Regions from separate parts of the Nonomuraea coxensis DSM 45129 genome, predicted to be linked through region 2. Evidence: predicted binding sites of a transcription regulator. Region 2 holds the regulator's gene; each other region holds the start of a gene.

The links. The regulator HrcA, encoded in region 2, represses chaperone genes, less so after heat shock. The targets are predictions, from matches to a motif close to TTGGCACTCTCNNNNNGAGAGTGCCAA.
Region 1: a site for HrcA is predicted at 4,796-4,822, ahead of groL (chaperonin GroEL). Genes of this name have one in related genera too.
Region 3: a site for HrcA is predicted at 8,015-8,041, ahead of groES (co-chaperone GroES). Genes of this name have one in related genera too.

The regions. Positions count from the first base shown of each region.
Region 1 is NZ_CP068985.1:8,358,497-8,368,501, reverse strand. It holds gene Nocox_RS39200 (hypothetical protein) at 1-358, shown strand, start outside; gene Nocox_RS39195 (alpha,alpha-trehalose-phosphate synthase (UDP-forming)) at 374-1,798, opposite strand; gene Nocox_RS39190 (RNA polymerase sigma factor) at 1,830-2,384, shown strand; SAM riboswitch class I at 2,464-2,605, shown strand; gene thrC (threonine synthase) at 2,619-3,854, shown strand; gene Nocox_RS39180 (MoaD/ThiS family protein) at 3,878-4,153, shown strand; gene Nocox_RS39175 (cold-shock protein) at 4,394-4,594, shown strand; gene groL (chaperonin GroEL) at 4,935-6,560, shown strand; gene Nocox_RS39165 (hypothetical protein) at 6,708-7,004, shown strand; gene Nocox_RS39160 (YbhB/YbcL family Raf kinase inhibitor-like protein) at 6,992-7,522, opposite strand; gene Nocox_RS39155 (HelD family protein) at 7,622-9,631, opposite strand; gene Nocox_RS39150 (hypothetical protein) at 9,783-10,005, shown strand, end outside.
Region 2 is NZ_CP068985.1:2,227,979-2,237,983, forward strand. It holds gene Nocox_RS10710 (glycoside hydrolase family 18 protein) at 1-165, opposite strand, end outside; gene hemW (radical SAM family heme chaperone HemW) at 311-1,531, shown strand; gene Nocox_RS10720 (DUF4870 domain-containing protein) at 1,528-2,217, opposite strand; gene Nocox_RS10725 (DUF3097 domain-containing protein) at 2,214-3,032, opposite strand; gene Nocox_RS10730 (hypothetical protein) at 3,051-3,584, opposite strand; gene hrcA (heat-inducible transcriptional repressor HrcA) at 3,967-4,980, shown strand; gene dnaJ (molecular chaperone DnaJ) at 4,992-6,128, shown strand; gene Nocox_RS10745 (16S rRNA (uracil(1498)-N(3))-methyltransferase) at 6,130-6,858, shown strand; gene Nocox_RS10750 (hypothetical protein) at 7,007-7,648, opposite strand; gene Nocox_RS10755 (SigE family RNA polymerase sigma factor) at 7,645-8,157, opposite strand; gene Nocox_RS10760 (histidine triad nucleotide-binding protein) at 8,436-8,780, shown strand; gene Nocox_RS10765 (PhoH family protein) at 8,906-9,946, shown strand; gene ybeY (rRNA maturation RNase YbeY) at 9,943-10,005, shown strand, end outside.
Region 3 is NZ_CP068985.1:863,153-873,157, forward strand. It holds gene Nocox_RS04550 (hypothetical protein) at 1-128, shown strand, start outside; gene Nocox_RS04555 (class F sortase) at 132-671, shown strand; gene tsaB (tRNA (adenosine(37)-N6)-threonylcarbamoyltransferase complex dimerization subunit type 1 TsaB) at 815-1,492, shown strand; gene rimI (ribosomal protein S18-alanine N-acetyltransferase) at 1,503-1,952, shown strand; gene tsaD (tRNA (adenosine(37)-N6)-threonylcarbamoyltransferase complex transferase subunit TsaD) at 1,945-2,976, shown strand; gene Nocox_RS04575 (apolipoprotein A1/A4/E domain-containing protein) at 3,078-5,027, opposite strand; gene Nocox_RS04580 (class I SAM-dependent methyltransferase) at 5,221-6,396, opposite strand; gene Nocox_RS04585 (MarR family winged helix-turn-helix transcriptional regulator) at 6,408-6,980, opposite strand; gene Nocox_RS04590 (NAD-dependent epimerase/dehydratase family protein) at 7,071-7,931, shown strand; gene groES (co-chaperone GroES) at 8,130-8,441, shown strand; gene groL (chaperonin GroEL) at 8,511-10,005, shown strand, end outside.

The DNA.
Region 1 (10,005 bases), 2.9 Mb from region 2:
GTGCGACGCGTTCTACATCCTCGGGCCGTCGTTCATCAAGCGCGGCGCGGAGGGCTGGGGCCCCTACACCGGCAAGAACCCGTACTACCCGGCGAGCGACGTGCAGCCCTGCCCGTCCAACGACAAGTGGGGCGAGGTCATCGGGCCGAAGGTCACCCGGGGGCTCCGGCAGGTCGGGCCGGGCCACAAGGCCGCGTACAACGCCTGGAAGTCCACCTGCGTCAGCTTCAGCGGCGGCAAGGTCAAGAGCCGCTTCACCCAGCGCGAGTGGTACCTGCCGAAGAGCAAGATCCTGGTCGTCGACCAGTGGAACACCCCCGGGCTGGCCGACGCGCTGAAGCACGCCGACTGGCGGTGAGCGCGGGCCCGCGGCTCAGCCGAGGGCGTCGAGCTGGGCCGCGAGCCACTTCTGGGGCGGCAGGGCGGTGGCCGCGGCGCGCAGCTTGTCGCGCCGCGCCCGCCGCTCGTCCTCCGGCATGACCAGCGCCTCGTGCAGGGCGGCGGCCGTGCCGCTGACGTCGTAGGGGTTGACCACGAGGGCGTGCGGGCCCAGCTCGGCCGCCGCGCCCGCCTCCCGCGAGAGCACCAGCGCGCAGCGCGGCGACAGCACCGGGCCCTCCTTGGCCACCAGGTTCATGCCGTCGCGGATCGGGTTGACCAGCAGCACGTCGGCCATCCGGTACGCGGCCAGCGAGCGCGGATAGTCGTCGTGCACGTTGAGGATGAGCGGGTCCCAGTCCTCGGTGGCGAACTCGTTCTCGATCTCCTGGGCGCAGCGCTGCACCGAGGCGGTGTACTCGCGGTATTCCGGCAGGTCGTGCCGGCTCGGATAGGCGAAGGCCAGGTGCACCACGCGGCCGTGCCACTCGGGATGGGCGGCCAGGAACTCGCCGTAGGCCACCAGGCCGCGCACGATGTTCTTCGACAGCTCGGTGCGGTCGATGCGGACGATGAGCCGGCGGTCGCCGACCTGCTCCCTGATCGCCGTCATGTGCGACTCGACGTCGGGCTCGCAGGCCCGCTCCCACAGCGCCGCGCCGTCCACCCCCAGGCTGTGGACGCCGATCCTGGTGGTGCGGCCCTCGTGGGTGACGCTGGGGGCGGCGCGGTCGACCTCGGCCCCGAGCACCGCCTCGCAGCAGTCCATGAACGCCGCCGCCCACCGTTCGGCCAGGAACCCGGCGTGGTCGGCGCCGAGTATGCCCTCCAGGACCTCGCCGGCCACCTCGTCGGGCAGCAGCGAGAAGTACTCGGGCGGCGCCCACGGGGTGTGGCTGAAGTGCGCGATGCGCAGGTCGGGCCGCTCGGCCCTGAGCATGGCGGGGGTGAGCGTCAGGTGGTAGTCCTGCACCATCACGCGGGCGCCGTGCCCGGCCTCCTCGGCGAGGGCGAGCGCGAAGGCGCCGTTGTAGTCGCGGTAGGACTCCCACTCGCGGGCGAAGCGGATGCCGAAGCTGGGCGCGTTGGGGATGTCGTAGAGCAGGTGGTTGACGAACCACAGCGTGGAGTTGGCCACGGCGTTGTAGGCGCGGTGGAAGGTGGCCGCGGGGATGTCGAGCATGCGCAGCGGCCCGGTGTCGTAGCCGGCCTGGTCGAGGCGGCCGCCCGGCGACAGGCGCACGGCGCTGCGGTCGTCGTCGGACAGCGCCGCGCAGACCCACAGGACGCCGTCGCCTTTCGTGACCCCGGACAGCCCGGAGACGAGACCGCCGCCGCCCCGTCTCATGGTGAGGACACCGTCGTCGGAGACGGTGAAGGAGACCGGCCCTCTGTTGGAGGCCACGAGGACGCTGTTCATCGAAGCTCCCTCCGATCATAGGATCCCAGCTATGGCGCTTGATGAGCTAACCGAGGAACTCGCCCGATCCGCCGCCGCTGGAGATCATCGCGCGCTCGGCGAGTTGCTGGCCAGGATCGAGCCCGATGTGATGCGCCACTGCTCCCGGATCCTGCCGTACCACCAGGACGCCGAGGAGGCGTCGCAGGACACCCTGCTCGCGGTGGCCCGCAACATCGGCCGCTTCGAAGGGCGCGCCAGGTTCAGCACGTGGCTGCACATCGTCACGGCCAACTGCGCGCGCACCACCTACCGGTCGCTGAAGCGCAGGGCGGCCGAGCAGACCTCCGACGAGCTGCCGACGCAGAAGCCCGACGCGCGGCGGGTGAGCGTGATCGCGGGCTCGCGGCTCGACCTGCTCGACGCGATGGAGGCGCTGGAGGCCGACAAACCCGACCTGGCGCAGGCGCTGGTCCTGCGCGACATCGTGCAGCTCGACTACAACGAGGTGGCCGAGCAGCTCGGCATCCCGCTCGGCACCGCGAAGTCGCGCATCCACCAGGCCCGCAAGTACGTGCAGGCAGCGCTGGGTGAGGACTATCGGTGAGACGCGCTGTCTCATGTGCTGAGACAGGTGGTAACTCCGGCCACTTCAGCGGGTAGAGTCGGGTTCAACAACTTCATACAGCTCATCCAGAGGGGTGGAGGGACCGGCCCTGCGAAGCCCCGGCAACCCTCCCGGCTTTCGACTCGCGACCTGGCGAGGCCGACCGGGACAAGGTGCCAATTCCGGTTCGCGGTCAAGGTGGCCGTGGGCGAAGATGAGGGAAGGCCTCGCTTCATGTCGCACGACTTTGGTCCTGCCGTCGCTCTGTCCTGCCGCGAGTGCGGCGCCCGCTACCCGCTCGGGCCGAGTTTCGCGTGTCTGGAGTGTTTCGGGCCGCTCGAAGCGGCCTACGAGTTCGGCCGGGTGACCCGCGAGGACATCGCCGCGGGCCCGGCCAGCATCTGGCGCTACCGCTCGCTGCTCCCGGTCCCCGCCGACGTGGCGAGCAAGCCCAACATGAACCCCGGCTGGACCCAGCTGGTCAGGGCGGGCAACCTCGGGCGGGCGCTCGGCATCAGGTCCCTGCACGTCAAGGACGACTCCGGCAACCCCACCCACTCCTTCAAGGACCGGGTGGTCGCCATCGCCGTCGAGGCGGCGCGCACCTTCGGCTTCCACACGCTCTCCTGCTCCTCCACCGGCAACCTCGCGGGCGCGGTCACCGCCGCGGCGGCGCGGGCCGGGCTCGACGCCTGCGTGTTCATCCCGGCCGACCTGGAAGAGGCGAAGATCGCCATGGCCCGGGTGTTCGGCGGCAGGCTGATCGGCATCGACGGCAGCTACGACGAGGTCAACCGGTTCTGCTCGGAGCTGATCGGCGACCCGCTGGGCGACAAGTGGGGGTTCGTCAACGTCAACCTGCGCCCCTACTACGCCGAGGGCTCCAAGACGCTCGCGTACGAGATCGCCGAGCAGCTCGGCTGGCGGCTGCCCGAGCAGATCGTCATCCCGATCGCCTCCGGCTCGCAGCTCACCAAGATCGACAAGGGTTTCAAGGAGCTGATCGCCCTGGGCCTGGTCGAGGACACCCCCTACAAGGTCTTCGGCGCGCAGGCGGCCGGGTGCTCGCCGGTGTCGGCGGCCTACAAGGCGGGGCACGACGTCGTCCAGCCGGTCAAGCCGGACACCATCGCGAAGTCGCTGGCCATCGGCAACCCGGCCGACGGCCCCTACGTGCTGGACATCGCCCGGCGCACCGGCGGGGCCGTCGAGGACGTCACCGACGCCGAGGTCGTGGCCGCGATCAAGCTGCTGGCCTCGACCGAGGGCATCTTCGCCGAGACCGCGGGCGGCGTCACGGTCGGCGTGCTGAAGAAGCTGGTCGAGACGGGGCGGCTCGACCCCGAGGCCGAGACCGTGGTCCTCAACACCGGCGACGGCCTGAAGACGCTGGACGCCATCGCCGGCGAGTCGTCGCGGCCCACCGCCGTGATCAAGCCGTCCCTCGACGCGTTCCGCGCGGCTGTCTGACAACCAGGAAAGGCGAGATAACCATGAGCGTTACTGTGCGGATTCCCACCATTCTGCGCACCTACACCGGCGGAAACGCGGAAGTGAGTGGCGAGGGCGCGACTCTTCGTGACGTGCTCGCCAAGCTCGACGCCGACTACCCGGGCATCGGCGCGAGAATTCTGGATGAATCGGGCAAGATTCGACGTTTTGTCAACGTTTACGTGGGGGAAGAGGACGTCCGTTTCGCCGAGGGCCTGGACACTCCGGCCCCGCAGGGCGCGCAGATCTCCATCATCCCGGCGGTCGCCGGCGGCTGAGGCCCGTACGACATGACAGAAGGCGCCCCTAGCGGGCGCCTTCTGCTTTTCGGACCTATTCAAACGTTGAAGTACCTGGGCTGCGAACAAATGCGTCGTTCGCGGATTGACTCTGTTGCCAAACCCCTTGCCACAGGTATGGTCGAGGCGATCGTCTGCCTGATTTGACATTAAGTCAGACGATTACGGGTCTCGCGGTGGAATGGGCGAGATCCGTAGCCCCAGTAAGAGGAGTCGGAAGTGGCGCAGGGCACCGTCAAGTGGTTCAACGCGGACAAGGGCTACGGCTTCATCGCGGTAGACGGTGGTAAGGATGTATTCGTCCATTACTCCGCGATCCTGATGGACGGGTACCGATCTCTCGAACAGGGCCAGCGGGTCGAGTTCGAGATCACGCAGGGCCAGAAGGGACCGCAGGCCGAGTCTGTCCGCGCGGTCTGATTCATGTCACCTGGTATGCACCGGCGGGACACGTGCGGCAACGCAGTCCGTACGAGCTCGCCACCCCCGTAGTCGTCGACCGACGGCGGGCCACACGGTGAGCGGCCCGCCGTCCGCGGCGCGAACCCGGCTGACCTGCGCGGGAGCCTCTCCAGAAGGTCGTTCGCTTGCACTCGGCAGGGTAGAGTGCTAAACAGTTCGTTGGCACTCTGTGTGGCAGAGTGCCAACGAACTCGGGATCGAGACGATGGGGTCTGCCGAACGGAGATGCAGTCCCTGGCCGTCGCGGGCGTCGGCTCGGTCCAGGACAAGCCACCCTGCATCTGGGAGGTCTAGCCTTATGGCAGCCAAGATGATCGCGTTTGACGAGGACGCCCGGCGCGGTCTCGAGCGCGGTATGAACCAGCTCGCTGACGCCGTCAAGGTGACCTTGGGCCCCAAGGGCCGCAACGTCGTGCTGGAGAAGAAGTGGGGCGCCCCCACCATCACCAACGACGGTGTGTCCATCGCCAAGGAGATCGAGCTCGAGGACCCTTGGGAGAAGATCGGCGCCGAGCTGGTCAAGGAAGTCGCCAAGAAGACCGACGACGTCGCCGGCGACGGCACCACCACCGCCACCGTGCTCGCCCAGGCGCTGGTACGTGAGGGCCTGCGCAACGTCGCCGCCGGCGCCAACCCGATGGCCCTGAAGAAGGGCATCGAGGCCGCCGTCGAGCGCGTCAGCGAGGAGCTCTCCAAGCTGGCCAAGGACGTGGAGACCAAGGAGCAGATCGCCTCCACCGCCTCCATCTCCGCCGCCGACCCCGAGATCGGCTCGCTCATCGCCGAGGCGATGGACAAGGTCGGCAAGGAAGGCGTCATCACCGTCGAGGAGAGCAACACCTTCGGCCTGGAGCTCGAGCTCACCGAGGGCATGCGCTTCGACAAGGGCATGGTGTCGATGTACTTCGTCACCGACTCCGACCGGATGGAGGCCGTCCTCGAGGACCCCTACATCCTGATCGTCAACAGCAAGGTCTCCGCCAACAAGGACCTGCTGCCCCTGCTCGACAAGGTCGTGCAGTCCGGCAAGCCGCTGCTGATCATCGCCGAGGACGTCGAGGGCGAGGCCCTGGCCACCCTGGTCGTCAACAAGATCCGCGGCCTGTTCCGCTCCGTGGCCGTCAAGGCCCCGGGCTTCGGTGACCGCCGCAAGGCCATGCTCAACGACATCGCCATCCTGACCGGTGGCCAGGTCATCGCCGAGGAGGTCGGTCTCAAGCTGGAGAACGCCACCCTCGACCTGCTGGGCCGCGCGCGCAAGGTGGTCGTCACCAAGGACGAGACCACGATCGTCGACGGCGCCGGTGACGCCGAGCAGATCTCCGGCCGGGTCAACGAGATCCGCGCCGAGATCGAGCGCACCGACTCCGACTACGACCGCGAGAAGCTCCAGGAGCGGCTGGCCAAGCTGGCCGGTGGCGTCGCCGTGATCAAGGCGGGCGCGGCCACCGAGGTCGAGCTGAAGGAGCGCAAGCACCGCATCGAGGACGCCGTGCGCAACGCCAAGGCGGCCGTCGAGGAGGGCATCGTCCCCGGTGGTGGCGTGGCGCTGCTGCAGGCCGGCGCGAAGGCGTTCGACAAGCTGGAGCTGTCCGGCGACGAGGCCACGGGTGCCGCGATCGTCAAGAAGGCTCTGGAGGAGCCGCTCAAGCAGATCGCGGTCAACGCCGGTCTTGAGGGCGGCGTCGTGGTGGAGAAGGTCCGCAACCTGACTCCGGGTGAGGGCCTCAACGCCGCCAGCGGCGAGTACGTCAACATGTTCGAGTCGGGGATCATCGACCCGGCCAAGGTGACGCGCTCCGCGCTGCAGAACGCCGCGTCCATCGCGGCGCTCTTCCTGACCACCGAGGCCGTCATCGCCGAGAAGCCCGAGAAGGCCACTGCCGCTCCCGCCATGCCGGGTGGCGGCGACATGGACTTCTAGGTCTGTTCGCGACGCCGACGCCAAGAGCGGCCCGGGTTTTCCGGGCCGCTCTTGTTTCGTTTACCGGACATTACGTTTCACAATTGATCCGCTACCCGTAGTGAGGAAATGTGTGTGCGGAACACGCATTCACGAAAGGAGTGGCGGATGTTTTCCCGTAGCAGCCGCATTTTCGGCGCGGGCCTCGTGGCCGTGGCCGCCCTGACCGCGACGGGCGGTCCCGTCAGGGCCGACGACGGTCGCACCTCGCCGATGCGGCTTCCGTACGAGCTGTGGTTCTGTCCGGCCGGCGGCGCGTTCGGACTGCCGATGGTCGACTCCCTGGTGGGGCAGGTCCTGGGCTGCGGCGGCCGGACGGGGCCGGCGAGCACGCCGGCCCCGGCGACCACCGTGGACCAGCCGGGCACCACGGGGCAGGCCGTCACCCTCGTTCAGACGCCGTAGACCGGGACGAGGTGGCCGCGGGCCAGGGTGTTGGCGGTGATGTTGAAGCCGACCACCGCCGGGCTGGCGTCGCTGTCCACGCCCAGCTTGTCGACGCCCAGGGCGTGGACGGTGAAGACGTAGCGGTGCGCGGGGCCGGGCGGCGGAGCCGCGCCGCCGAAAGCCTTGACGCCGTAGTCGTTGCGGGCGTGGACGGCGCCGTCGGGCAGCCCCTTGAAGTCGGGGGCGCTGCCCGCGCCCGCCGGCAGCTCGGTCACCGAGGCCGGCAGGTCGAACAGCACCCAGTGCCAGAACCCGCTGCCCGTGGGCGCGTCGGGGTCGTAGCAGGTGACGGCGTAGCTCCGGGTCCCTTCGGGCGCGCCGGACCAGCGGAGCTGGGGCGAGACGTTCTGGCCCGTCATGCCCCAGTCGTTGAAGACGTGCAGGTCGCTCAGCCGCTCGCCGTCCTGGATGTCGTCGCTCTCGACCACGAGCGCGGGAACCGACGGCAGGTGTTCATGGGGCAGCGGTGCTGGCACGGCATCCTCCTAGGTAGAGAGCGTTCCTGCTCGCCATCCTAGAAGCGGCCGGGCCGGTCGCCGATCAGGGCGTCGCCGGTTCCCGCGCGCGGCGCGCGGTCACATGGCGAGCTGCGCCGGCAGGGGCTTGTCGTGCAGGACCGTGAGAGAGGTCACCGCACGGGTCAGGACGACGTACAGCCGGGCCAGGCCGCGGGGCTCGGCGGCGACGATGTCGGCGGGCTCGACCACGATCACGTGGTCGTACTCCAGGCCCTTGGCGAGGGTCGCGGGGACGACGAGCAGGCGGTGCTCGCCCTCGCCGGCGGCGTCGGGGTCGAGCACGGCGTGCGGACGGCCGGACAGCGCCCGCGAGACCTCGGCGACCAGCGCGTCGGGGACGATGACGCCGATCGAGCCCTCCTGGGCGAGCGCCGCGTCGGCGGCCTCGGCCACGGAGCCGCCGGGACGGACGCTCAGCGAGCCCGCGCCGGGGCGCAGGGAGCGCGGCGCGGCCAGGCCGGGAGCGACGGACGGCAGGAGCCGGGCGGCGAAGTCGAGCACCTCGCGCGGCACCCGGAAGCCGAGCGTCAGCTCGGTCACCTCGCCCTCGGGCTGCCCGAGGTGCTGGAGCACGCTCTCCCACGAGCTGGTGGACCAGGGCGTGGTGCCCTGCGCGAGGTCGCCGAGCACGGTGGCGGAGCCGTTGCGGCAGCGCCGGCCGAGCGCGCGCAACTGCATCTCCGACAGGTCCTGGGCCTCGTCCACGACCAGGTGGCCGAGGGAGGGGGTGCGTTCCATGAGGTCGCGCAGCTCGTCGAGGAGCGCGGCGTCCGCCGCCGACCACTTGGCGGACTTGTGGCTGCGGTACGGCTTCGGCCAGAGCAGCAGGTCCCGCTCGTCGGGCGACAGGTCGGACCTGGCGGCCCTGGCCAGGAACTCCGGGTCGGAGAGCAGCCGGTGGAGCACCTGCTCGGGCGTCAGCTTCGGCCAGACCGCGTCCACGAGCTGCTTGACCGGCTTGGAGCGGGCCACGGCGTCCTGCACCCGGTCGTCGGGCGACTCGCCGCGCTGCTCCATCCGCACCAGCACCAGGTGGGCCAGCCGCTGCGCCAGCGCCGCCCGTCCGGGCAGGTAGCGGGTGGTGCCGCGCAGGGAGGCGACGATCTCGCGCACCTCGTGGTCGGCCACCCGGTAGCGGTAGGCGCCCTTCGTGAACACGAGGCCCTCCTCCGGCTTCACGATGTGCAGCCAGAGCGCGCGTTCCAGCACCGCGGCCATCCGGGCGTCGCCCTTGACCGCGGCCACCAGCGGGTCCTCCGGCGCGGCGTGCTCGCCGAGCAGGCCCGCCACCGTCGTCTGGTCCACCTTGACCTCGCCCAGCGCGGGCAGGACCGAGGAGATGTAGGACAGGAACGCGCGGTTGGGGCCGACGATCATCACGCCGGACCTCGCCAGGCGCTCGCGGTGGGTGAACAGCAGGTACGCGGCCCGGTGCAGGCCCACCGCCGTCTTCCCGGTGCCGGGGGCGCCCTGGACGCAGACCGTCTGGGCGAGCCCCGAGCGGACGATCTCGTCCTGGTCGGGCTGGATGGTGGCGACGATGTCGCGCATGGGGCCGGTGCGGGGCCGTTCGATCTCGTCGGTGAGGATCTTCGACGGGCCGAGCTCGACGTCCCCCTCGCCCAGGGGCTCGTCCTCGTACGCGGTCAGCGCGCCGCCGTGGTAGCCGAAGCGGCGGCGGCGTACGACGCCCATCGGCTCGGCCGGGCTCGCCTGGTAGAAGGCCCGCGAGACCGGGGCCCGCCAGTCGATCACCAGCGGCTTGCTGTGGCCGTCGTGGACGTGCCGGCGGCCGACGTAGATCGTGCCGGGCAGGTCGTCGCCGGACTCGCGGTCGAGCCGGCCGAAGAACAGCGGGGTGTCCGGATGGTCGGCCAGGGCGGCGACGCGCTGGTCGAGGAGGGACTGGAGGATCTGCTGCGACACCCAGTCGCCGGCCGCGTCGGCGGAGAGGGACTGGGCGTGGGCGCGCATCGCCGACAGCGCGGCCCTGGATTCGGCCAGGTGCTTCTGCTCGGCGGCGAGGACGTCGGCGGGTATGTCGGGGGCGAGTTGGTGTCCGGGCATGCGAAAGTGCCTCCTTGTCGGGATCGGAGGTGGTCAAGGCAGCGAATCGACCAGTTTAACCGGGCGCGGAGCGGCCTTCCACACCATTTCGCCGCGGCCGGGCGTGCCCCGGGAGCGGTTGGCGGTCAGGGGGCGCGGGTAGGACGAGGAGATGGCGCGGGCGCGGGTGCGGGTGTCGCCGGTCATCCCCACGATCGCGAGCTTCCTGCTCGCGGCGCTCTGGGGGTTGTCGGTGTTCGCGGGCTGGGGGCTGGAGGCGTTCTGCGCCGGGGGCGACGGGGACTGTTCGCGGCGGCTCGGGATGTTCGCCACGGTGTCGGGCCTGTTCGCGATGCTGGCGGCGTGCTGCACGGCGGCGGCCTGGCTGTTGCCGG
Region 2 (10,005 bases):
GACGTCCACGTCCCTGACGTGGTAGTTCCGGCCGTAGACACCCCATTGGATGAAGTACGCGACCCGCTTGAAGCCGCTGCGGGTCTGGGCCTCGGCGGGCACGGAGATCGCCGAGAGGCCCAGTAAGAGCGAGAGCGTGAGCGTGATCAGGGTCTTCTTCTGCACCGGGCGGCTCCTGAGAGACCTCAACTTATAAGAAACTTTCCTATAAGTAAGTTGAGGTGATGGTAAGGCTCCCGCACCAGGCCGTCAACGATCCCGGAGGCGGCTCGGTTACGGACCACTGCCCGGCGACCGGCAGACTGGAAGGGTGCCATCCACCCTTCCCGACGGCGACCCCGCGCCCACCACGGGCGAGCTGCCCGACAGCGCCCTGCGCGGTCTCGGCGAGCGGCCGTTCGGCTTCTACGTCCACGTGCCGTTCTGCGTGACCCGCTGCGGCTACTGCGACTTCAACACCTACACCGCCGCCGAGCTCGGCCCGGGCGCCTCCCAGCGCGACTACGCCGACACGGTCGTGGAGGAGGTGCGCCTCGCCCGGCGCGTCCTGGGCGAGCGCGAGCTGCCGGTGGACACCGTGTTCTTCGGCGGCGGCACCCCCACCCTGCTGCCGCCCGAGGATCTGGCGCGCGTCCTCGCGGCGATCGACTCCGAGTTCGGGCTGCGGCCAGGGGCCGAGGTCACCACGGAGGCCAACCCCGAGTCCGTCGACCCTCCGGCGCTGGAGAAGCTGCGCCACGGCGGGTTCAACCGCATCAGCTTCGGCATGCAGAGCGCGCGCGAGCACGTGCTGCGCGTGCTCGACCGCAAGCACACGCCCGGACGGCCGGCGGCCGCCGTGCGTGAGGCCAGGCAGGCCGGGTTCGAGCACGTCAACCTCGACCTCATCTACAGCACGCCGGGCGAGTCCGACGACGACTGGCGGGCCTCGCTCGCCGCCGCGATCGAGGCCGGGCCCGACCACGTGTCGGCCTACTCCCTCATCGTCGAGGAGGGCACCAGGCTCGCCGCCCGCATCCGGCGCGGCGAACTGCCCGTGCCCGACGACGACGTGGCCGCCGACCGCTACCTCATCGCCGACGAGATGCTGGCCGAGGCCGGATTCCACTGGTACGAGGTGTCCAACTGGGCGGCCTCCGAGCAGGCCCGCTGCCGCCACAACCTGCTCTACTGGACCGGCGGCGACTGGTGGGCGGCCGGCCCCGGCGCGCACAGCCACGTGGGCGGCACCCGATGGTGGAACGTCAAGCACCCCGCCGCCTACGCCCAGCGCCTGGCCGCCGGCGTCTCGCCCGCCCACTCCCGCGAGGTCTTGGGCGCGGACGACCGCGCCGCCGAACGCCTCATGCTGGAGCTGCGCCTGGTCACCGGCTACCCCCTCGGCGACGTGGCGCCGGCGGCGCGCCCGGTGGTGGCGGACGCGCTGGCGCGGGGGCTGCTGGAGCCCGAGCCGTTCAAGGCCGGGCTGATGGTGCTCACGCTGAGGGGGCGGCTGCTGGCCGACGCCCTCGTCCGCGACCTGCTGGTCTAGGTGATCATCCGGATGGAGAGCGGGTAGCGGTACCGCTGGCCCTTGTTCGTGGCCACGGCCGCCTGGATGTGGAAGATCAGCGACAGCACCCAGATCACCGGGAGCAGCAGGACGCCGATGAACACCAGCGACAGGACGGCCGCCACGACATAGCCGATGAACATCGTGATCTGGAAGTTCAGCGCCTCCGCCGCCTGGTCGCGGACGTAGGGGGACTGGTCGCGCTTCATCAGGTAGATGATCAGCGGGCCGATCCAGGAGGCGAGCAGGCCGAGGAGGTGCGCCAGCATCGCCATAGTGGTGTCGTCGCTGCCGGGGCGGGGGCCGAACCTGCCCGGCACGTACGGCTCGCCGGGCGCCTGCGCGTGACCGTAGCCGGGCGGGGGCTGCTGGGGGTAACCGTAGCCGGGTTGCTGCCCGTAGCCGTAGCCCGGCTGCTGGCCGTACCCGTAGCCGGGCGGCGGTGGGGGTGGGGGCTGCTGCCCGTAGGCGGGCTGGGAGGGGGGTTGCTGGCCGTATCCGTACTGCGGTTGGGATGGAGGTTGCTGGCCGTACCCGTACTGCGGCTGCTGGCCGTAGCCCGGTTGCTGGGGGCCGCTGCCCTGGCCCGGGGGGACGGCCGACGGCGGTACGTACCGGGTCGCGTCGTCGTCGGGCGGCGAGGTGTGGGGATCCTGGCTCATCATGTCTCAGTCTCCGTAACGAAGTCGATCAGTTCCTCGACCCGGCCGAGCAGCTCCGGCTCCAGGTCCGTGAAGGTCGAGACGGCGCCGAGGATGCGCCGCCAGGCGTCGGCCGGCTCCACGCGCCAGCCCAGGGCGGCGATCACGCCTTCCTTCCACGGCACCCCGCGCGGCACGTCGGGCCAGGCGGGGATGCGCAGCACGGACGGCTTGACCGCCTGCCAGATGTCGACGAACGGGTGTCCCACCACGAGCACGTCCGGCGAGGTGATCTCAGCGGCGATGCGGCTCTCCTTGGAGCCGGGGACGAGGTGGTCCACGAGGACCCCCAGCCGCCGCCCCGGCTCGGGGCCGAACTCGGCGACGATGTCCGGCAGGTGGTCCACGCCTTCGAGGTATTCGACCACGACCCCTTCGACCCGCAGGTCGTGGCCCCAGATCTTCTCGACGAGCGCGGCGTCGTGCACGCCCTCGACGTAGATGCGGCTCTCCCTGGCCACGCGGGCCCGCAGCCCCTCGACGGCGATCGAGCCCGACGCGCTGCGCCGGGGGCCGGCGGGGGCGGCGGCGGCCGGTGCGGGGCGCACCAGGGTCACCGGCTTTCCCTCCAGGAGGAACGCGGCCGGCGCCAGCGGGAACAGCCGCCGCCTGCCGAACCGGTCCTCCAGCGTCACGGCCTCCTTGTCGCAGGCCACGACGGCGCCGCAGAAGCCGCTGTCGGCGTCCTCCACGACGAGATCCGGCTCGGCGGGCACCTTCGGAATCTTGCCCCTGCCGGGCCGCCGCCAGTCACCCGCCAGAACATCGCCCTCGTACACAGGGGGGACCGTAGCAAATCACCCGGCCGCCGCGAGACGCTTGCGCGCCGAGGAGCGGCGTACCAGGACGACGACGGTGACGATGATCGCGAGCAGGATGCCCGCGCCGGGGATCGCGAGCAGCGCGACGACCCCGCCGACCACTCCGCCGGCGGCGGACGACAGCGGCTTGCCGATGCCGTACCTGACCGTGGCCGACTCCTCGTTGCTGCAGGTGAGCTGGTAGTCGCCCGTGGCGGGGGCGTTGACCACGAGGATCTGCTCCCACACGACGCCGTTGACCGTGACGGTCTGCGAGCCGCTGGTCCTGGCCAGCTTGGCCTGGCCGGAGCCGCCGGCGATCTGGCACGTGTAGTTGACCGGCCCGCCTGCGGAGACGTAGACGGCGGGCTTGTCGGCCGGGTCGACCGCGACGGTGACGCTCTCGCCCGAGGCGAACGTCTTGGTGGGCGCGAGGTCGCTCACGCCGCCGACGACGCCGTTCACGAAGAGCACGATGCCGACGACGCCGCAGAGCACGGCCACGATCCAGGCGCCGCCGACCCACCACAACCTGGGTTTGATGGCTTTGGAATCGATTCGTGGTGGGAAGTGTGGTTGTTGGCCGTATTGTCCGTACTGAGGCGGCGGGCCGTACGGCTGCGAAGGTGCGCCGAAACCGGGCTGGCCACTGTATCCGGGCTGCGGGCCGTATCCGGGCTGAGGCGGGAGAGGCTGAGGCTGGTACGGACCCTGTCCGGGCGGTGGCCCGTACGGGGGCTGTGCATTGTCCGACATGTCGGCAAGTGTGAAGCCTGTCGCTTGTAAGACGCTAGCAAGAGGATGGGAGCCGGTGTCATCGCACCCTGTGGGCGGGAGCCGTACACTTGGCACTCGGGAACACAGAGTGCTAGGCACCGCGTTTTCCCTACGGGCAGAGGCAGGAGGTGAGCACGTGCTCGACGATCGGAAGCTGGCGGTGCTCCGCGCCATTGTCGAGGACTACGTGTCCACCAACGAACCGGTGGGCTCCAAGGCGCTGGCCGAGCGCCACAATCTGAAGGTCTCCCCGGCGACGGTCAGGAACGACATGGCCGCGCTGGAGGAGGAGGGCTACATCACCCAGCCGCACACGAGCGCGGGGCGGGTGCCGACGGACAAGGGCTACCGCCTGTTCGTCGACCGGCTCTCGCAGATCAAGCCGTTGTCGGGCGCCGAACGCCGGGCGATCGAGACGTTCCTGGCCGGCGCGGTGGACCTGGACGACGTGGTCATGCGCACGGTGCGGCTGCTCGCGCAGCTCACCCGGCAGGTGGCCGTCGTGCAATACCCCACGCTCACCCGTTCGACCGTCCGGCACGTCGAGCTGGTGCCACTGAGCGAGCGCCGCGTCATGCTGGTGCTCATCACCAACACCGGCCGCGTCGAGCAGCGCGTCGTCGAGCTGCCCGAGGCGCTGGAGGACACCCGCATCGCGCACCTGCGCGCGGTGCTCAACTCCGGCCTCGACGGCTGCCAGCTCAGCAGCGTTCCCGAGCTGGTCGCCGACCTGCCGGAGCGGCTGCCCGCCGAGGACCGCCCGGCCGCCGCCACGATCCTGTCCGTGCTGCTGGAAACCCTGGTGGAGCGGTACGACGAGAAGATCGTTTTCGCGGGCGCGGCCAACCTCGCCGGAGCCGACTTCTCCATCGGCCTCCGCGACGTGCTGGAGGCGCTGGAGGAGCAGGTCGTGCTCATGCGGCTGCTCGGCGAGACCTCCCCCGACACCCCGTCCGCGCTCACCGTACGGATCGGCTCGGAAAACCCCTACCTCCAGGGCACATCCGTGGTCGCAACCGGATACGGTCTTGGCGACAACCAACTGGCCCGGCTCGGTGTGCTGGGTCCCACCAGGATGGACTATCCCGTGACGATGGGCGCCGTGCGCGCGGTGGCTCGCTACGTCAGCCAGATCCTGGCTGCATCATAAGAGGTCGATAAGTGGCAAACAGCGACTACTACGCCACCCTCGGGGTGCGGCGTGACGCGAGTCAGGACGAGATCAAGAAGGCATACCGCCGGCTCGCCCGCGAGTTGCACCCCGACGTGAACCCCGATCCTGACACCCAGGAGCGGTTCAAGGAGATCACGCAGGCCTACGAGGTGCTGTCCGACCCCAACAAGCGCCAGATGTACGACCTGGGGGGCGACTCCACCTTCGCCGGCGCGGGAGCGGGCGCCGGGGGCTTCGGCGCGGGCTTCCCGTTCAGCGACATCATGGACGCCTTCTTCGGCACCGCCGCCGGCGCCCGCGGCCCGCGCTCGCGCGCCCGGCGTGGCCGCAACGCCACCATCAGGGTCGAGCTCGACCTGCGCGAGACGGCGTTCGGCACCACCCGCGAGCTGGTCGTCGACACCGCCGTGGTGTGCGAGGTCTGCCACGGCGCCGGCGCCTCGCCCGGCACCCACCCCGACACCTGCGACATGTGCAGCGGGCGTGGCGAGATCTCCCAGGTCACCCGCTCGTTCCTGGGCCAGGTCATGACCTCGCGGCCGTGCCCGCAGTGCGGCGGCTTCGGCACCATCATCCGCCACCCCTGCCAGGAGTGCTCCGGCGACGGCCGGGTGCGCACCCGCCGCACCATCAAGGTCCGCATCCCCGCGGGCGTCGAGGACGGCACCCACATCCAGCTCGCCGGAGAGGGCGAGGTCGGTCCCGGCGGCGGCCCGCCCGGAGACCTGTTCCTGGAGATCGTCGAGCGGGCCCACGAGATCTTCGAACGGCGCGGCGACGACCTCCACTGCACCGTCCAGCTCCCGATGACGGCCGCCGCGCTCGGCACCGTCCTCGCGGTCGAGACGCTCGACGGCACCGAGGAGGTCGACGTCCGGCCCGGCACGCAGTCCGGCCAGGTCATCACCATGTTCGGGCGGGGCGTGCAGCGCCTCAACGAGTCCGGCCGGGGCGACCTGCTCATCCACGTCAACGTCGAGACCCCTTCGAAGCTCGACACCCAGCAGGAGGACCTGCTGCGCGAGCTGGCCAGGCTGCGGGGCGAGGAGCGCCCGCCGGGCAAGTTCGCGCCGGGGCAGCAGGGCTTCTTCTCGCGGCTGCGCGACGCGTTCAACGGCAGGTGACGTGAGCGTTCCGGTGTTCATCGCCCAGGAGCTGGGCGACGGTCCGGGGCTGACGCTCGACGGTCCCGAGGGACGCCACGCCGCCGCGGTGCGCCGCCTGCGGGCCGGCGAGCGGGTGGACCTCACCGACGGCGCCGGCCGGGTCGCCGAGTGCGTGGTGCGCGAGGTGGCCAAGGACGCGCTCGGGCTGGACGTGCTGCGCCGCTACGAGGTGCCGGCGCCGCGGCCACGGCTGGTCGTCGTGCAGGGGCTGCCCAAGGGCGACAGGGGCGAGCTGGCCGTCGAGATGATGACCGAGGCCGGGGTGGACGTCGTCGTCCCCTGGCCGGCCTCGCGCAGCATCGCCCAGTGGAAGGGCGACAAGGTCGCGAAGGGGCTCGGCCGCTGGCGTGCGACCGCGCGCGAGGCGGGCAAGCAGTCCCGCCGCTTCCACCTGCCCGAGGTGAGCGAGCCGGCCACCACCGCGCGGGTGGCGGAGCTGCTGTCCGGCGCGGCGCTGGGGCTGGTGCTGCACGAGGAGGCGGCCGAGCCGCTGTCGAAGGTGGCGCTGCCGGTCGAGGGCGACATCGTGGTGGTCGTCGGGCCCGAGGGCGGCGTCTCGGGCGAGGAGCTCGACCGGTTCAGGGCCGCGGGAGCGGTGCCGGTGCTGCTCGGGCCGACGGTGCTGCGCACGTCCACGGCGGGGGTGGCCGCGGCGGCCGTGCTGCTCACGCGCACGGGCCGGTGGTGAGCCGCCAGGCGACGGCGGGCACGGTGTGGTGGAGAGCCGCCAGGCGACAGCGGCACGGCGTGGTGGAGAGCCGCCAGGCGACAGCGGCACGGTGTGGTGGTGGACCGCCCGCCGACAGCGGGTACGGCGTGGTGGATCGCCCGAGGGCTTACGGGGTGGTGGTGGCGCCGCCGGTCTCCAGGAGCGGGGTGGCGATGTCGGCGGGGCTCTCGCTGATGGCGTCCGCCGGGCACTGGTCGGTGGGGCAGGTCGAGGGCTGAACGGTCGGGTCGGCCTCCGTGGGGGCCGGTGACGGTGAGGCGGCCGGGCAGTCGTCCGGGGTCGTGTCCACGGACGGGCAGGCGGTGGCCTCCGCGCTCGGCGTCGGCGACGGCCGGCTCGTGGACCCGGCGGTCCTGGGCGGCTTGCTCGGCGTCGGAGAGGTGGGCTCGGCAGGGACGACGACGACCGGGTCGTCCTGGCTGGCCGGAGGCGGGGGCGGCTGCTGGGAGCGGGTGGTGGAGGAGTTGGACGGCACCCTGCCGGTCGTCTCCTGGTCGACCACCGTGATCGGGCTCTCGTTGATCACCTTGGACCGCAGTTCGGGCACCGCCAGGACGATCGTGCCCGCCACCAGGACGGCGCTCGCGGCCGCCGCGCCGGCCCGCCACCAGAACAGGTTGCGGACGCCGCGCCGCTCGATCCGGGCACGGATGATCTCCAGACCGTCCGGCGAGGGCACGACCGCGTCCGCCTCCGCGCGGAGCGCACGGCGGAGGAGGTCGCCGTGCTCGTCGGGGGGCAGGGTCATGACATTTTCTCCAGGACGGATCGCAACGCGGCCATGCCACGGGCGGTGTGGCTCTTGACCGCGCCCTTGCTGATGCCCATGGCGTGAGCGATCTCAGCTTCGGACAGATCACCGTAATACCGCAGAACCAGTGCTTCTCTCTGCCTGGTCGGGAGGGCCCGTAACGCCTCGATGACGGCGGACCGTTCCAGCTCACCGATGGCGCCGTTCTCGGCGCTCGGCGCGTCGGGCAGGCCCTTGGGGGCGTACTTCTCGACGACCGCGCGGTGGCGCAGCACGGAACGCGAGCGGTTGACGACGGACTGGCGGAGGTAGGCGAGTGCTTTGTCGGGGTCGCGCAGCCTGCGCCAGGCGCCGTGAATGGCGACGAACGCGTCCTGCACGACCTCCTCGGCGGTCGCGATGTCGCGCACCAGCAACACAGCGAGACGCACCAATGACCGAAAGTGCGCGCTGTAGAGCGCGGTAACAGCCATGTCGGCATCCCACTCGACCGGCACCGCCCCCATCGACCTGTCGGCCAGAAGGGTTTCGGTGGTCACATCAGTGGGACGCGCGGGCTTCCCAGAGGGTTTACGCTCTTCCGGTTCTTGAGGTTTCCCCGGTTCCTTAGGGTGCATTACCCAGTCGTGTCCTCGCCAGGTGGCGCTCGCCCGACCCTGAATCGTCTGTTTTGTTGAAGTGTCGCACACCCACCCTAACCGCGTTGATCTTCCCGCGCACGACACCGCCGATTACCGATTCGCAACGGACCGGCCAACGGGAGGCGGGTCGGTATGGTGCTGCTGTGAAGGACTGCCTCTTCTGTAAAATCGTCGCCAAGGAGATTCCCGCCGAGATCGTCTACGAAACCGGCAGGACACTGGCGTTCCGCGACATCGACCCCAAGGCCCCGACCCACGTCCTGGTGATCCCGAAGGAGCACCACGCCGACGCGGCGGCGCTCGCCGAGGCCGACGACGGGCTGACCGACGAGGTGCTGAAGACCGCGCACGCCGTGGCCGTGCTCGACCAGGTGGCCGAGAGCGGCTACCGCGTCGTCTTCAACACCGGCCCCGCCGCCGGGCAGACCGTCTTCCACACGCACGCCCACGTGCTGGGTGGCCGCGACCTCACCTGGCCGCCCGGTTAGACCGTTGTGGTGGCGCGAGGGGCCGGTGCGGTGATATTGACGAGAGCAATCCGCCTGGCCCCGGATACGATGGTCGGAGAAGAACTCCGCAAGAGACCGGGAGGCATCAGGCCGCGGGCCTGCCCATGTCCGAACTACATGAATCCCGACGCACGGCACCTCCCTCGCGCACACAAGCCAAGGTGCTGATTCCGGACGAATACCCGATGGTCAGCCTCCTTGGCTCCCGCGACGAGCTGCTTCGCGTCATCGAGGGCGCCTTCAGGGCCGACATCCACGTACGGGGCAACGAGATCACCGTCACCGGCAGCCCGGACGAGAGCGGCGCCGTGGTGCGCCTGTTCGAGGAGCTGGTCGAGGTGCTCCGCAGCGGCGGCGAGCTCACCCCCGACGCGGTCGAGCGCAGCATCGCGATGTTGCGCATGACCTCCGACCGCCCCGCCGAGGTGCTGTCGCTCGACATCCTGTCCTCGCGCGGCCGTACGATCAGGCCCAAGACCGTCAACCAGAAGCGCTACGTCGACGCGATCGACAAGCACACGGTCGTCTTCGGCATCGGCCCCGCCGGCACCGGCAAAACCTACCTGGCGATGGCCAAGGCGGTCCGGGCGCTGCAGGAGAAGCGGGTCAACCGCATCATCCTGACCCGGCCGGCGGTCGAGGCGGGCGAGCGGCTCGGCTTCCTGCCCGGCACGCTCTACGAGAAGATCGACCCCTACCTGCGCCCGCTCTACGACGCGCTGCACGACATGGTCGACCCCGACTCCATCCCCAAGCTGATGGCCGCGGGGACGATCGAGGTCGCGCCGCTCGCCTACATGCGCGGAAGGACGCTCAACGACGCCTTCATCATCCTCGACGAGGCCCAGAACTCCTCGGCCGAGCAGATGAAGATGTTCCTCACCCGGCTGGGCTTCAACTCCAAGATCGTGGTGACCGGCGACGTCACGCAGGTCGACCTGCCCTCGGGCACGGTCAGCGGGCTGCGGGTGGTCCAGGAGATCCTCGACGGCATCCCCGACATCCACTTCGCCCGCCTGTCCAGCGCCGACGTCGTCCGCCACAAGCTGGTGAGCGAGATCGTCGACGCCTACGGGCGCTACGACGCCTCGCAGGCCGCCCAGGAGCCCAAGGCCATCCAGCAGCGAGGGAAGCGCCGGCCATGAGCATCGAGATCAACAACGAGTCCGGCGTGGGCGTCGACGAGGAGAGCCTGGTCGCGCTG
Region 3 (10,005 bases), 1.4 Mb from region 2:
GCGGCGGCGGCACCTACGCCAAGGACATGGACGACGACTCCTCCATCCCCTTCGGCCCGGCGGGCGTGCTGATCGGCCTCGCGGCCGTCGCGGGCATCGGCTGGGCGGTCAAGCGGCGCAAGGCGTAGACGATGGCGCGACCTGGACGGGTCGTCGTCGCGGGGGTCGTCACGGGGCTGGTGCTGTTCGCCTTCGGCAAGGAGGTCGGGCAGCAGGCGACCACGCCCGCCGCGAACGTCGTGCCCGAGAGCCTCGACATCCCCTCACTCGACCTGGAGGCCCCGCTCATGAAGCTGGGCCTCGCCAAGAACGGCGACGTCGAGCTGCCGCCGTACGAGAAGCCCAAGACGGCCGGCTGGTACGAGGGCAGCGCCGTGCCCGGCGAGAAGGGCGCCTCGGTCATCATCGGCCACGTGGACACCAAGACCGCCCCCGCCGTGTTCTACAAGCTCAAGGACCTGCGCAAGGGCCAGACCGTCAAGGTGCGGCGCAGCGACGGCAAGACGGTCACGTACAAGGTGGACGCGATCGAGCAGGTGCACAAGGACAGCTTCCCCACCCGCCGGGTCTACCTGGAGGACGGGCTGAGGCTGGTCACCTGCGGCGGCACGTTCGACCGCGCGCGTGGCGAGTACCTCGACAACGTCATCGTCTACGCTTCCCGGGTATGAGCCGTGCGCAGGGCGTGGTCGCGCTGGAGTGGCTGCGGCGGCGTACGGGCTGGGCGTGACCGGCGGGGCCGACGGCATGACGGGCCGGGGGCCTACGGCGTTACGGGCGGGTGCGCGGTCCGCTGCCGGTAGGCTAATCAGTCGTGCTGGTCCTGGCCTTTGATACCGCGACACCCGCCGTCACCGCCGCGCTCCACGACGGCGAGCGGGTTCTCGCCGAGCACACGACGATCGACGCCCGGCGCCACGGCGAACTGCTCGCCCCCACCATCGAGCTCGTGCTGGCCGAGGCCCGCGCGACGCTCCGCGACGTGACCGCCGTCGTGGCCGGCAGCGGCCCCGGCCCCTACACCGGGCTGCGCGTCGGGCTCATGACCGCGCAGGGGCTCGCGACCACGCTCGGCGTCCCCGCCTACGGCGTCTGCACGCTCGACGCGCTCGCCTACGGCAGCGGCCTGACCGAGCCGTTCCTGGCCGCCACCGACGCGCGGCGCAAGGAGGTCTTCTGGGCCCGCTACGCCGACCTGCGCACCCGTCTCGACGGGCCGGCCGTCGACCGGCCCGCCGACGTCCCCGCCGACGGGCTGCCGGTCATCGGCGCAGGCGCCGACCTCTACCGCGGCGTGCTGGACGCCAAGGGCCACGAGGCGCCCCCCTATCCGTACGCGGGCTCGCTGGCCGCCCTCGCCGTCGAGCGGCTGGCCGCCGGCGCTCCGCTCGACCCGGCGCGCCCGATCTACCTGCGCCGCCCCGACGCCGTCGTGCCCGGCGCCCCGAAGAAGGTGCTCGCGCCCGGCGAGAGCGGGCGGGCGACGGCGTGAGGCGGCAGACATGGTGACGTTGCGGCCCATGACCGTCGCCGACCTGCCCGCGGTCATGGCGATCGAGCGGGCCACGTTCCCGCTCGACGCCTGGAGCGAGGGCATGATGCGCGGCGAGCTGGACGACATGCCGCGCACCCGCCACTACGTGGTGGCCCTGGTCGAGGACGAGATCGTCGCCTACGCCGGGCTCGCCGCCGCCTCCGACCAGGCCGACGTGCAGACCATCGCGGTGCTCGACAAGCACCAGGGGCGCGGCATCGGCAGCGCCCTGCTGACCGAGCTGCTGGCCGAGGCCCGGCGCAGGGGAGCGCGCGAGATGTTCCTGGAGGTCCGCGCCGACAACCCGCGCGCCCAGTCGGTCTACCGGCGCTTCGAGTTCGAGGAGATCGGCACCCGCCGCCGCTACTACGACGACGGCACCGACGCGATCATGATGAGAAGGAAGCTGGATGGCTGACGAACCCCTGGTGCTCGGCATCGAGACGTCCTGTGACGAGACCGGCATCGGCATCGTGCGCGGCCACACGCTGCTGGCCAACACCATCGCCTCCAGCATGGACGAGCACGCCAGGTTCGGCGGCGTGGTGCCCGAGGTCGCCTCGCGCGCCCATCTGGAGGCCATGACGCCCACCGTGGAGGCGGCGCTGGCCGCGGCCGGGCTGCGCTTCACCGACATCGACGCCGTGGCCGTCACCGCCGGGCCAGGACTCGCGGGGGCGCTGCTGGTCGGCGTGGCGGCGGCCAAGTCGTACGCGCTCGGGCTCGGCGTCCCGCTCTACGGCGTCAACCACCTGGCCGCGCACGTGGCCGTGGACGAGCTGGAGCACGGGCCGCTGCCCAAGCCGTGCATCGCCCTGCTGGTCTCCGGCGGGCACTCCTCGCTGCTGCTCGTGCCCGACGTGACCGGCGACGTCATCTCGCTCGGCTCGACCGTCGACGACGCGGCGGGCGAGGCGTTCGACAAGGTGGCGCGGGTGCTGGGGCTGCCGTTCCCCGGCGGGCCGCACATCGACCGGGCCGCCCGCGACGGCTCCGGCAGCGCCGTCGCGTTCCCGCGCGGCAAGATCGACGACGGCACGCTCGACTTCTCCTTCTCCGGGCTCAAGACCGCCGTGGCGCGGTGGGTGGAGTCGCGCGAGGCGGCGGGGCAGAGCGTGCACGTGCCCGACGTGGCCGCCTCCTTCCAGGAGGCCGTGGTCGACGTGCTGACCCGCAAGGCGCTGCAGGCGTGCCGCAAGTACGGGGTGTCCGACCTGCTCATCGGCGGTGGCGTGGCGGCCAACTCGCGGCTGCGGGCGCTGGCCCAGGAGCGCTGCGACGCCGCCGGGGTGCGGCTGCGGGTGCCGCGGCCGGGGCTCTGCACCGACAACGGGGCGATGGTGGCCGCGCTGGGCTCCGACCTGATCGCGGCCGGGGTCGCGCCGTCCAGCCTGCAGATCCCGGCCGACTCGTCCCTGCCGATCACCACCGTCCACGTCTGATCCCAGCCCTTCTGCGGAGGGCATTCCCGCGGTGAGGGCTCGCCCCCTGAGAGGCCCCCTTCTGCCGGAGGGACCTTCTCTTCCGGCACGAGGGGGCGGGGTCAGTCCTTGGTACGGGTGGGGCGGAGGAGGGCCTCGGCCAGGGCCAGCATGGTCTCCTCCAGCGCGCCCAGGCGCCTGGTGAGGTCGGCGCCGACCGGCTCGACGATGCCGGTGACCGTGCGGGCCAGCTCGTCCCGGTCGGGCCGCGAGCCCACCAGCTCGGTCAGCGCGTCGGCGGCGGCCGTCAGGCGTTCGGTCTGCTCGCCGGCCTGCGAGCCGAGCAGCTCCGGCAGCCCCAGGGACGCGGGCAGCCCGTCCACCCGGCGGCCGACCGCGTCGATGCGGCCGTCGATGGCGTCGAGGTGCTCGCCGGCCTGCTCGGCGCGGGCGGTCAGCCCGGTGAGGTGGGCGTCGAACCCGTTGAAGCGCGTGTCGAACCCGTCGAAGCGGCCGCTCAGGTGCTCCTCGGCCTCCCCCAGCCGCTCGTCGAGCGCGTCGAACTGGGTGTCGAGCTTGTTGAAGCGGCCCTCGCTACGGTTGGCGGTCTCGCCGATGCGCTGGTCGGCGGCAGCGACCCGCTCGTCGAGGGCGGTGAAGCGGCCGTCGATGCGGGTGTCGAGCGCGTCGAAGCGGTCGTCGTGCCGGCCCAGGTGGCCGTCCACCGTGCCGAGGCGCTTGTCGAGCGCGCCGAGCTGGCCGTCCATGTGGGTGAGCCGCTTGTCGACGCCGCTCATGCGGCCGTCGAGGCCGTCGAGGCGGGTGTCGATGTCGGCCATGCACTCCTCGGCCGACTCCAGCCGCGCGTCGAACCCGGTGAGCCGGGTGTCCAGGCCGACCAGCCGGCCCTCGACCCGGTCGAGCCGGACGTCCACGCCTTCGAGCCGGACGTCCACGGCTTCGAGGCGGGCGGCCAGGCGCTGCTCGCTCTCGGCGAGCTGCACGGCGAGGCGCTGCTCGCTCTCCCCGAGTTGTACGGCGAGGTGCTGGTCGGTCTCGTCGAGGCGGGTCGTGAGGCGCTGCTCGATCGCGGCGAGGTGGCCGTCGAGGCGTTCGTCGGTCTCCCGCAGGCGGGCGGTGACCCGCGCGTCGGTCTCCTCCAGGCGGGCGGTGAGCCGCCTGCCGGTCTCCTCGACGTCGGCGGCGGTCTCGTAGAGCTTGCCGGTGAGGCGCTGGTCGGTCTCGTCGAGCCGGGCGGTGAGGACACGGCCGGTCTCGTCGAGCCGCGCGGACAGGTTGCGGTCGGTCTCGTCGAGCCGCGCCGAGAGGTTGCGGCCGGTCTCCTCCAGCCGGGCCGCGCCGTCGTCGAGGCGCGCGCCGAGACGCTGCTCGACGGCCTCGACCTGGCCGGAGAGCCGCTCGGCGGTGCCGGCCAGCCGGTCGTTGACGCCCTCGGACAGCTCGCCGACGACCGCCTCCACCCGGTCGGTACGGGAGCTCAGCTCGGCCACCGACCTGTCGAGCCTGGTGAAACGGCCGGCGGCGGCCTCCATGCCGGCGTGCAGACCGGCCAGCATGTCGGCGAAGTCGGTCATCCCCTTGGTGATGCCGTCGGTGGTCTCCAGCACGGCCTGCAGCCGCCTGAGCGCCTCGTCGACGCTGTCGCCCACGGTGCCGAGGTCGGCCCAGAGGCCCGGCAGCTCGGACACCGGGGCGACGCGCGCGTCCACGTGGCCCAGCCGGTCGCCGACGGCGTCGACGTGGTCGCGTACGGCCTCGACGTGCTGTGCCAGCCCTTCCGCCCACATCGGGGGCTTGGCGGAGATGTCCTCCAGCCGCCCGTTGACCGACTCCAGGGCGCCGCTGAGGCCGCCCAGCTCGCGTTCGCGCACCTCACGCAGCAGCCACTCCATGCCTTCGAGCCGCTGGCGGATCTCGTCGAGGACGGCTCCCTGCGTGCGCTGCTCGTAGACGTGGTCCTGTGACGCGCGGTTGAGCAGGTCTCGCATCCTCTCGGAGACGTTCGTGTAGCCCCCTGTCGTGAGAAGGGTCGTGTGGTTGGAATTGTCCACCGAAAGGCTCCTTCGCTCGCCGGCGGTATGCCGCGCAGCGGTGGGATAGGTCCGGTTTGCACATGAAATGGCGAGAACGCGACAACCGCATCAGGGGGAGAACTCCCGCCCGCCAACCTTAGCCCCTCGATCAAGGTCCGGAAGCGCCGAATGGAAAGATCGTGGTTGACGGGAGATCGGGCGTTTTCCGTGGTCAGGCACCCGGGGAGGTGTCGCAGATGAAGGCATATGGGCGCTCCATGATGCGAGTCAGGATGATTACCGCTGACTTTTCCCCATTGAGCCGCAGGTCTGCCCGGAGCCGTTCGATGTCGAGAGCGGAGCCCCGCTTTTTGATGGTGACATTTCCGATCCGTCGCTCACGCAGCGCCGCCCGGAGTTTCTTCAGCGAGAACGTCATCACCTCGTCCACGGCGTAACGGGCGGCCCACGGGGTGTCGATCGGCTCGTCGGCCGCGATGTAGGCGATCTGCTGGTCGAGCAGCCGCCCGCCGACCAGGGCGGCCACCTCGCGCACCAGGTGCGCCCTGATGGCGGCCCCGTCGGGCTCGTAGACGTAACGGCCCAGCGCGCCCACCGGGGCGAGGCGCTCGGGGCCGGTGGCGGACAGGGTGTGGCCGCCGGGCAGCAGGGTGGCGCGGCGCATGGCACGGGTGCCCGGGCCGGTCCAGATGGTCGCCTCCTTGACCTCCCCCTTGTACGAGACCCACTCGGTCTCCGCCGACTCCGGCAGGTAGGAGTAGGGGATGCCAGGGGCGACCTTGACGCAGGCGCGACGGGCCCGCGCCACCAGGTCGAGCACCGTCGGCCACGGCGGCGAGTAGGCCAGCGGGTCGAACGTGCGCCCCCGCCCGGTGCGCCGGGCCGGGTCGGCGAAGAGCACGTCGTGGTCCTCGGGCCGCACCGCCCCCGCGTTGCCCTCGACCACGCTCACCCGGTCCGCGACGCCGAGCGCCTCGGCGTTCGCCCTGGCCACGGCGACGGTCAGCGGGTCGATGTCCACGGCGGTCACCGTGCAGCCGGCGCGCGCCAGTGCGACGAGGTCGCCGCCGATGCCGCAGCAGGCGTCGATCACGCGCGCCCCGGCCAGGCGGCGGGCGCGGTGCTCGGCGACCTCCTTGCGGGTGGACTGCTCCAGGCCGTGCGGGGTGAAGAACATCAGCCCGGCGTCCTCGCCGAACTTCGCCCGCGCCCGCTCGCGAAGGGCCGCCTGGGTGAGCGCGGCCGAGGTGAGCGCGGCGTCGTACGTGCGGCGCAGTCTCGTCGCGGCGGCGACCGGGTCGGCCCCCGTGGCGGTCAGCTCCCCGGCCTCGGCGAGCGCCTGCCGGCCGCGGGGGGTCAGGAGCTGTCGGAAGGCGTCGAGGTCCACGTTGCCCGACGTTATCGCGTCGCGGAACCCCTCGTGACGCGGCCCGTGACGCCCTCGGAGGGGTCCTCGGCGGCGCAGGAGGGGGCGGGGGTGTCGCCCAGGGACAGCAGGAGCTTGCGGAGCAGAGCGGCCAGGGTGTCACGCTCGCCGGCGGGGAGCCCGGACAGCAGGCGGGTCTCGTGGGCCGCGTGCCGTCCGAGAACGTCGTCCGCCACGCGCCTGCCCTCGTCCGTGAGCCCGACGAACGTCATCCGCCGGTTGCCGGGGGCGGGCCACCGGTCGACGAGCCCGCGGTCGAGCAGGTGGTCGATGCGGTTGGTGAGCGCGCCCGGGCTCACCATGGCGGCGGCCGAGAGGTCCTTCATGCACATGCGGGCGTCCTCGGCGCGCAGGAGCGTGGCGAGCACGTCGAACTCCCACGCCTCCAGCCCGTGCTCGGACAGGAACTCCTTGGCGGCCCGGTCCAGCAGCCGCGCGGCGCGCGTGACGCGGCCGATCACGCCCGTGGGGGAGACGTCGACGCCGGGCCGCGCCCGCGCCCACTGGCCGATGATCTCGTCGACCGCGTCGATCGGCTCGTCCATGCGGTCGATCCTACGACATTGAAATGTTCGACGCCGAGGGCTATCTTCGGCATGGAAGATTTCGATGTCGAAGTGTTTGAGGTGAGAGTGATGCGGGTTCTGGTGATCGGCGCGACCGGGTACATCGGGGCGGCCGTGGTGGAGCGGCTGGCCGCGGGGGGTCACGAGGTGACGGCGTACGTACGCCCGGCGGCCGACGGCGCGCGGCGGGTGCCGGCGGCGGCAGGCGAGCGGTACGGCGACCTGTCGGACCCGGCGACGCTACGGGCCGCACTCGAGTCCGGGGACGGGTTCGACGCCGTCGTGCACGCCGGGCAGCTCACCGGCGACCGTGAGACCGACCTCGCCGTGGCCGGGGTCCCGGCCGCCGCCGGGGTACGGATGGTCTACCTCAGCGGCGTCTGGGTGCTCGGCGCGGTCGACGGGGGCGACGAGGACAGTCCGGCCCGGCCGATTCCGCTCGTGGCGTACCGGGACGAGGTGGAGCGGGTGGTGCTCGGCGGCGGCGGCTCCGTCGTACGGCCCGGCGTGGTGCACGGCCGGGGCGCGGGCATCCTGGTGCTCCTTCGGGACCTGGCCGCCGAGCGCGGCGCCGGCGTGTACGTCTCGGCCGGCGGCGCGGCGCCCACCTGGCCGTTCGTGCACGTGGACGACCTGGCCGAGCTCGTCGCGGCGGTCGTGGAGCGCGGCCGGGCGGTCGTCTACCACGGCGTGGGCGAGGAGGCCGTGCCGCTCACGGACGTGGCCGAGGCGGCGGCCCGCGCGGCCGGCGTCAAGGAGGCCGCGGAGCCCTGGCCGGTGGAGGAGGCGGCGCAGGCGCTCGGGACGGGGTTCGCCGAGGCCCTGGCGCTCGGCCAGCGGGTCGGCGCCCCGCGCACCCGCCGGGAGCTCGGCTGGGCCCCGAGCCGGCCGGGGGTCGTCGCCGAGCTCATCGAGGGCTCGTACGCCTGATCGACACCCGTTGTTCCGATCGCTGTCAGCGGACGCGGACGCGTTCGTGTTGACTGTCAAGGCCCTCTTGCATATGTTTCCTGTTGGCACTCTCCCCTTGAGAGTGCCAACGTGCGACGAGGCAGGTCTGACACCCGCGACGGCAGGCCCAGCTGGTCGCCTCTTCTGATCATTCAAATCTGAAGGGGAGGTCCGATCGTGACGACCGCCACCAAGGTTCCCGTTAAGCCGCTCGGCGACCGCATTGTGGTTCAGCCGCTTGAGGCCGAGCAGACCACGGCTTCCGGCCTGGTCATCCCGGACACCGCCAAGGAGAAGCCGCAGGAGGGCCGAGTGCTCGCGGTGGGTCCGGGCAACTGGGACGAGGACGGCGAGAAGCGCATTCCGCTCGACGTCTCCGAGGGCGACATCGTCCTCTACAGCAAGTACGGCGGCACCGAGGTCAAGTACAACGGCGAGGAGTACCTCGTGCTCTCCGCCCGCGACGTTCTCGCGATCATCGAGAAGTAGGCCGGATGCGTCGAGCCCCGGGCGCTTTAGGGCGGCCGGGGCTTTCGACGCCAGGAGAGGACTTTCAGCATGGCGAAGATCCTGGAGTTCGACGAGAACGCGCGGCGCGCGCTGGAGCGCGGCGTCAACGCTCTCGCGGACGCCGTGAAGGTTACCCTCGGCCCGCGGGGCCGCAACGTCGTCATCGACAAGAAGTTCGGTGCGCCGACGATCACGAACGACGGTGTGACCATCGCTCGTGAGATCGAGCTGGAGGAGCGCTACGAGAACCTCGGCGCCCAGCTCGCCAAGGAAGTGGCCACCAAGACCAACGACATCGCGGGTGACGGCACCACCACCGCGACCGTCCTGGCCCAGGCCATGGTCCGCGAGGGCCTGCGCAACGTCGCCGCCGGCGCGTCGCCGCTGTCGCTGAAGCGCGGCATCGACAAGGCCGCCAAGGCGGTCAGTGACAAGCTGCTCGACAGCGCCCGCGAGGTCGGCGACAAGAACGAGATCGCCAACGTCGCCACCATCTCCGCCCAGGACGCCAAGATCGGCGAGCTGATCGCCGAGGCGTTCGACAAGGTGGGCAAGGACGGTGTCCTCACCGTCGAAGAGTCCAACGCCATGGGCATGGAGCTCGAGTTCACCGAGGGCATGCAGTTCGACAAGGGCTACCTGTCGGCCTACATGGTGACCGACCCCGAGCGCATGGAGGCCGTCCTGGAGGACGCCTACATCCTGCTCACCCAGGGCAAGGTCTCCTCCATCGCGGACTTCCTGCCGCTGCTGGAGAAGATCGCCCAGACCAAGAAGCCGCTGCTCGTGGTCGCCGAGGACGTCGAGGGCGAGGCCCTGGCCGTCCTGGTCACCAACAAGATCCGCGGCACCTTCACCTCCGTCGCCGTCAAGGCCCCCGGCTTCGGCGACCGCCGCAAGGCGATGCTGCAGGACATGGCCATCCTCACCGGCGGCCAGGTCGTCAGCGAGGAGGTCGGCCTCAAGCTGGAGCACGTCGGCCTGGAGGTGCTCGGCACCGCCCGCCGCGTCGTGGTGACCAAGGACACCACGACCATCGTCGACGGCGCCGGCGACGCGCAGGCCATCGAGGACCGCGTCAAGGAGATCAAGCTCGCCATCGAGCAGTCCGACTCCGACTGGGACCGCGAGAAGCTGCAGGAGCGCCTGGCCAAGCTCGCCGGCGGCGTGTGCGTGCTGCGCGTCGGCGCGGCCACCGAGGTCGAGCTCAAGGAGAAGAAGCACCGCCTGGAGGACGCGATCTCCGCGACCCGCGCGGCGATCGAGGAGGGCATCGTCTCCGGCGGTGGCTCCGCGCTCATCCACGTCTCCAAGGACCTCGACGACCTCGGCCTGGTCGGCGACGAGGCCACGGGCGTCGGCATCGTCCGCCGTTCGCTGGTCGAGCCGGCCCGCTGGATCGCCGAGAACGCCGGTCTTGAGGGCTACGTCGTCACGCACAAGATCGCCGAGCTGTCCGCGGGCCACGGCCTCAACGCCGCGACCGGCGAGTACGGCGACCTGATCGGCCAGGGCGTCATCGACCCGGTCAAGGTCACCCGTT